DNA from 3 places in the Edwardsiella sp. EA181011 genome. Region 1 is predicted to be linked to each of the others. Evidence: predicted binding sites of a transcription regulator. Region 1 holds the regulator's gene; each other region holds the start of a gene.
What was found. The regulator Fur, encoded in region 1, represses iron uptake genes when iron is present. The targets are predictions, from matches to a motif close to ATAATAATGAGAACNACTATCAA.
Positions count from the first base shown of each region.

Region 1 (2,266 bases):
CGCCAAAAATGTTATAGTATTCGACTGGTAGGTAGGCTGGGTGTGTGACCGCGCCCGGTTAGGCTCAGCGCCTAATCCCGTCCGTCGCCCGCGACGGTCAGGGCACAGCCTGATTTAATTTCTGAGATAAAAGGTAAATTCGCGATATGGCAATCGTAGGTATTTTCTTTGGCAGCGACACCGGCAACACGGAAAACATTGCTAAGATGATCCAGAAGCAACTGGGTAAAGACGTTGCTGAAGTTCATGACATTGCCAAGAGCAGCAAGGAAGACCTTGAGGCGTTTGATATCCTTCTGCTGGGTATCCCCACCTGGTACTACGGCGAAGCGCAGTGCGACTGGGATGACTTCTTCCCCTCGCTGGAGGAGATCGACTTCTCCGGTAAGCTGATTGCGCTGTTCGGCTGCGGCGATCAGGAGGACTATGCCGAGTACTTCTGCGATGCAATGGGCACCATCCGCGAGCTAGTTGAGGCGCGCGGCGCCACCATCGTCGGCCACTGGCCGACCGCCGGATACCACTTTGAAGCCTCCAAGGCGCTGGTCGACAGCAACACCTTCGTCGGCCTGGCCATCGATGAGGATCGCCAACCGGAGCTAACCGCCGAGCGCGTGGACGCCTGGGTCAAGCAGCTCAGCGCAGAGATGCATCTGGCCGATATCCTGGGCTAATGCCTGTCGCCTGCCGGCGCGGAGCCCCGTTTAATAGCCGGCAGGTATTTCAGCCATCAATAAAAACGATAGTGCGCAGTTCGCTGCGTCATTTGTTTCTATCTTCCTCATTACTCGCGAGTTATATCTGGCCCACGCCGCGGGCACCCCACGCCGGACACGCCGCGCCACGGTTCCCATTTAGGGATATCGGCCTTATAATGAATCTCACTATTATTTTCCGTTCGGTAACGGCCTCTGGGCGCTGCCGGGCGCTGTGACAGGACAGAATCCGAATGACTGACAACAACACCGCGTTAAAGAAAGCTGGCCTTAAAGTCACGCTTCCCCGTCTCAAGATTCTGGAAGTACTGCAAGATCCTACGTGCCATCATGTCAGTGCTGAAGACTTGTACAAGAAGCTGATCGACATGGGCGAGGAGATCGGTTTGGCAACCGTATACCGCGTGCTCAACCAGTTTGACGATGCCGGCATCGTTACCCGCCATAACTTTGAGGGCGGGAAATCGGTCTTTGAACTGACCCAGCAGCACCACCACGATCACCTGATCTGCCTGGACTGCGGCAAGGTCATCGAGTTCAGCGATGAGTCCATCGAGAAGCGTCAGCGCGAAATCGCCAAAAAACACGGCATCCAGCTGACCAACCACAGCCTGTATCTCTACGGCCACTGCGCCGAGAGCGACTGCCGCAGCGATGATACCCTGCACGACGAAAAGGCCTAAACCCACCGTCAGCGAAGCGGCCCACCGGGGCCGTTTTTTTTGCCCGTCGCGGGTAAAAAAAAAGCCCTCACAGACCGAGGGCAATTACTGCTCACTACTACTCAGATCGAAACCGGAATAAGGAGAGGATGAGGCCGCGCCGCGGGCGCTCATCCTAAGGCCCCCGCGCGAGGCGGGGGAAAATGAGGGTAAAATCCCGTCAGGATTTGACGGACTCCACGCGGCTAAAGCGCTTGCCGTCCGGCGACGCGGTACGCACCTGAACCTCGCCGCTCACGCTCGGCTTCGCCTTGGCATCATAGCGCTGCCACTGCTTACCGCCGTCGACGGAGTACTCCACGATCAGGCCCGGCATCGCGACGTTGGTCTCCAGCTTGCCGTTCACTACGCGGGCGCCTGGCTGCGGTACGCGATAGGCCACGCCAGACTTATCCATCTTGGCCAGCTCACGCTGCCCCATCAGGTTGGCGAAACGCTGCCAATCCTTCAGCAGAGCCTGCTGATCGACCAGATGGGTTTCGCCGCCCTTGTATTCACGCCCGGCCTGATACGGCTGTTCCCAGCCCGCCTGATGCCAGGCACGCTCGGCGACGGCCATGATGCGCGGATAGATCTTGTACTCCATCATCTCATCGGTGCGCACCACTTCGCTCCACAGCTGAGCAGAGAGGCCATAGGCGCCCGGCCACGGCTTGTCGCTCTTGGCGCTGAAGTAGTTACCGTCGCGATCGACCGACGTTTCGGCGTTCTGCGGCAGGTTGTCCGGCGCGAAGGCAAAGATCTTGCGCTCATCGCTGAAGCGAGTGCCCCAGTAGTAGCCGTTCTCCTGCGGATTGACCTCATACGGGAAGTCCATATAGACGTAAT
Region 1 is NZ_CP011364.1:1,683,358-1,685,623, reverse strand. Features, by position in the region: gene fldA (flavodoxin FldA) at 147-674, shown strand; gene fur (ferric iron uptake transcriptional regulator) at 950-1,399, shown strand; gene QY76_RS07450 (beta-N-acetylhexosaminidase) at 1,599-2,266, opposite strand, start outside.

Region 2 (2,266 bases), 780 kb from region 1:
AAAGCCGGGGCGCGACCCGCGTCCGGAATTTAAAACCGCCACGTTTGCCGAAGGGGTAGAGACCCTGGCCGATCTCAGCATCGGCATGATCCTAGAGGGAACGGTCACCAACGTCACCAACTTTGGCGCCTTTGTCGATATCGGCGTACATCAGGACGGCCTGGTGCATATCTCCTCTCTCGCCCATAAGTTTGTTGACGATCCGCACAAGGTGGTTAAAGCCGGCGACATCGTTAAGGTGAAAGTCCTCGAGGTCGATCAGGCCCGCCGACGCATCGCCCTGACGATGCGTCTGGATGAGCAGCCCGGCGAAGGCGGCGGCCGTCGCTCGTCGGCCGATCGCAGCGGTGAACGCGCCCGGCCGGGGCAGCGTCCGGTGCGCACGGGCCACGGCCGCGCCGAGCGCCCGGGAAGCAGCGGCAACAGCGCCATGGGGGATGCCCTGGCGGCAGCGCTGGGCAAAAACAAGCGCTGACAGCGACGTCATGCCCCCGCCGTGGGGCGTGACGCTCATCACATAATGCAAATCTAAATGAGACTTCATCGCAATTTCATAATCTTGCCCTCCGCTCGCCGCGCGGAAATGTAATGAAAGTGTTACGCAAAGTTACCCAGCGCCGCGCGCCCCCGCCTCGGCGCTGACCGTCATCCCGCGCAGCGCGCCTTTTCATCCACTGGATGAATATCCTATATCAACATAATATTATTGAATAAATTGTCGAAATGACGCTCTTTCTCCGCCGCTCACGACGGCGGGTAGCATACGATGGCACTGGCGCCCCCAATCCCATACAAAAAATAGGCACATTCCATTAACCATTTTAACGAATGATTCTCATTTGCGGACTGTTTAAAATAGTGCTAAAACACAGCCATAGTAAGGACGGTAGCCGCCTTAGCGTACGGCGCCGTTGACGTAAGCCGTGTGACGCTCGGCTTGAAACACAGATGAAAACAATTATCAGTTTTATTATACTGCGTGTTCACCCAGGCGCCCTCTCCAGCCAACACCATGCCGCCGGCGTCCCCGAGTGAAGGCTCAGCGCAATGACTGTCGTAATCAGTAAGAAGGTTTATATGCATCGGCTTCTTCCGGGTCATCAATACAAAATATTGGGCTTTTCACCGAATATCAGTCCGGCCTACCGTCAAAAGCTGCTCTCGCTGGGATTCCTGCCCGGCTCGCCGTTTACGGTGGTGCGTATCGCGCCGCTGGGCGACCCCATTGAGGTCAAGGCGCGCCGGGTCAGCCTGGTGCTGCGTAAGAAAGATCTCGCACTGCTGAATATTGAACCGATGGGTGAACCGCAGCCTGCGCCGCAGAGCGCGGCCGTCGCCACCATCGGCGCGCAGCAGCGCGCCTGAACGCACCACATAGCCACCTTCATCGGCATATGCTCAAGGGATAGCGCGGGCGAGCCACGCCCGTGCCAGTGTCTGTCTTCGCCAAAAAAACAGTAAATTATGAAACAATTGACCATCGGGTTAATCGGTAACCCCAACTCAGGGAAAACCACGCTGTTCAACCAGCTGACCGGCGCGCGCCAGCGCGTAGGCAACTGGGCCGGCGTCACCGTCGAACGTAAAGAGGGGCAGTTCGCGACGCCCCAGCATCAGGTCAAGCTGGTCGATCTGCCCGGTACCTATTCGCTGACCACCATCTCCGAACAGACCTCGCTGGATGAGCAGATCGCCTGTCATTACATCCTCAGCGGCGACGCAGACCTGATCGTCAACGTGGTGGATGCAGCAAACCTGGAACGTAACCTTTACCTGACGCTCCAGCTGCTGGAGCTGGGTATCCCCTGCATCGTCGCGCTCAACATGCTGGACATCGCCCGCAGCCAGCAGATTGAGATCGACATCGACGCCCTATCCAAGCGCCTGGGCTGCCCGGTGATCCCGATGGTCTCTACCCGCAGCGAGGGGATCTGCGCCCTGAAGCGAGCCATCGACATGCCGCCGGTCTGTGCGGTGGAGGCGCTGGTTGACTATCCCCCGCTACTGCTGAGCCAGGTCGATCGCCTGTCGCAGGTGATGCCCGACTCCCTGACCATGCAGCAGCGCCGCTGGATTTCCCTGCAGCTGCTGGAGGGCGATATCTACAGCTCCTCGCGGGCCAGCAACGCGCTGGCGCTGCTGCCGGAGGTGCGCGACACCCTGCAGCGTACCCTGAACGAAGATCCGGCGCTGATCATCGCCAACGCCCGCTACCAAAGCATCACCGATATCTGCGATGCCGTCAGTAACAGCCAGCAGGCGCAGC
Region 2 is NZ_CP011364.1:906,377-908,642, reverse strand. Features, by position in the region: gene QY76_RS04065 (Tex family protein) at 1-475, shown strand, start outside; gene feoA (ferrous iron transporter A) at 1,078-1,365, shown strand; gene feoB (Fe(2+) transporter permease subunit FeoB) at 1,465-2,266, shown strand, end outside.
Region 2: feoA (ferrous iron transporter A) is a predicted target of Fur. The motif match lies at 949-971, and genes of this name have one in related genera.

Region 3 (2,266 bases), 1.7 Mb from region 1:
GGGCATAGTTTTTACTGGCCGACGGCGCCGCAGGCAGCGTGGGCCCCCCCGGCGTGACGCTGGGGCGCGGCGCATCGATATGGTGATCCTGATAGCCGATGTCCGCCGATAGCTGCAGCCGGTCACGGCGATGATCGAAGCCGATGGAGATCGCGCCGAGGCGCTGTTTCTCTCGGGCGACCGCGCGCTTACCGTCCCGTCCGACCAGATTAACCCGAATGCCGTTGGCCTCATCGTCACCGAAGCGCCGGGCCACATCCAACGCCGCGTAGCCCTGGCCATCCCCCTGCACACCGCCGGTGACCCGCGTCAGCGGCATAGATCCCGCCCGCTTCGGCACCAGGTTCACCATCCCCCCCACGGCGCTGCCGCCGGGCGCTGCGCCGTTCAGGAAGGTATTGGCACCGCGCAGCACTTCAACCCGCTCCAGCATTTCGGCGGCGACAAACTGACGCGGTAAAATCCCGTAGACCCCGTTCAGGGTCATATCATCGGAGTACACCGGGAAACCGCGGATCATATACAGCTCTTGGAAGTTGCCGAATCCCTTGGCCACCCGCACGGTGGGATCGTTTTGCAACACATCGGCCACGCTGACTGCCTGCTGCTGCTCAATCAACGCCGAGGTGTAGCTGGTCAGGGTAAAGGGAGCATCCATAAAATCGCTGTTACCCAGCATACCCAGTCGCCCAGTACGCGCGACCTGCCCGCCCTCATAGCTGTCGCCCAGCGCAACCTGCGAGCCGCTAACCGTGATCTCATCCGTCGGGCGAGCGCTCTCCTCCGCCATCGCAGCAGACGTGCAGCCTAGCGAGATTGCGCCCAACAGCCCCATGCCCATGCCCATGCCCATGCGGGATAAACGCAGTGATGACATAATTTCCCTTATATAAATAAAACAAAAATAAAAATGATTTTTATAATCATTACGTAAAAACAACCCAAAACGCCGTACTCGCTGCGTGGGTCAGCGCCGCGGATCGTACCGCTACGTGACGCGCTGAAGACGGCGGCGCGTCAGGCGCCCAGCGATCAGCAGCAGCAGGAAATAGGTGGCCCCGACGATGGCGACCAGCGTCCCGGCCGCCATCGCACGGGGGTACAGTAAGGCCTGCCCCAGCCAGTCTGCCCACAGCAGCGTCGCAGCCCCCAGCAACGCGGCCAGCCCCATCTGCGCCCTGGCCGTCCGCGCGCCCAGCATCTGCGCCAGGTGCGGCGCCATCAGGCCGACAAAGGCCACCGGGCCCATCGCCGCCGTCGCAATGGCGCACAGCAGCGCCACCAGCGCCAACAGCAGCGCCGTGGCCCTCGCGCCGTTCAACCCGCGGGCCTGGGAAAAGGCGCGGCCGATGGAGAGCAGCGTCAGGGCGCGCGCGACAAACAGCGCCAACAGCAGCAGCAGCGCCGTCAGCGTAGAGAGCAGCAGCGCCTGCACGGCCGTCACCCGATAGGTGGAGCCCGCCAGCCACTGCAAAATGCGGTAGCTGTCCTGGCCTCCCTGCGCCAGGAAAAACTGCACCAGCGCCTGCAACAGCGCCGTCAGCGCGATACCGGTCAGGATCACGCTGGCCGGGGCGTAACGCTGGCGACGCCCCAGCGCCATCAGTGCCGCCAGTACCGCCAGGCTGCCCGCCAGGCCGACGCCCCACTGCTGTAAGGCCGTTAGCGTCTGGCCACACCACAGCATCGCCAAGACCAGCGTCAGCGTGGCACCGGAGGAGACGCCCAGCAGATCGGGGCTGGCCAACGGGTTATACATCAGACGCTGTAACAGCACGCCGGCCAGCGCCAACGCCCCGCCGCAGCTCAACGCCACCAGCGCCCGCGGCCAGCGCAGCGCCCACTGATACGCCTGTGGCCAGGCAAAGGGCCAGCCCGCCGCCTCCGGCTGGTAGGTCAGGTAGCCGAGCAACGCCAACGCAGCAAGCGTCGTCAACGCCGCGCCAACCCACGCCGAAACCCGTCCGCGGGCCGATATCAGGGGCGCCCCCAGGCCATCCGGCGCGCTCAGGCGACGCCGGCTGAACAGGATCAGCGCCGGTGCGCCGATAGCGGCGGCCACCACGCCGGTCGGCAAGAGCTGCCCCAGCCACAGCGACCCCCCTGCGCCAGCGCATCGGTCAGCAGTAACAGCAGCGCTCCGCCCAGCAGGCTGGCATACAGCTCGCCCCGCGGCGTCCGCACCCCCAGCGCCCGCACGATGTTGGGCGTCAGCAGGCCGATAAAACCGATCAGCCCGACGGCCGTCACCGCCGCAGAGACCAGC
Region 3 is NZ_CP011364.1:3,885,867-3,888,132, forward strand. Features, by position in the region: gene QY76_RS17190 (TonB-dependent siderophore receptor) at 1-877, opposite strand, end outside; gene QY76_RS19545 (iron chelate uptake ABC transporter family permease subunit) at 989-2,077, opposite strand; gene QY76_RS19550 (iron chelate uptake ABC transporter family permease subunit) at 2,032-2,266, opposite strand, start outside.
Region 3: QY76_RS17190 (TonB-dependent siderophore receptor) is a predicted target of Fur. The motif match lies at 905-927, and genes of this name have one in related genera.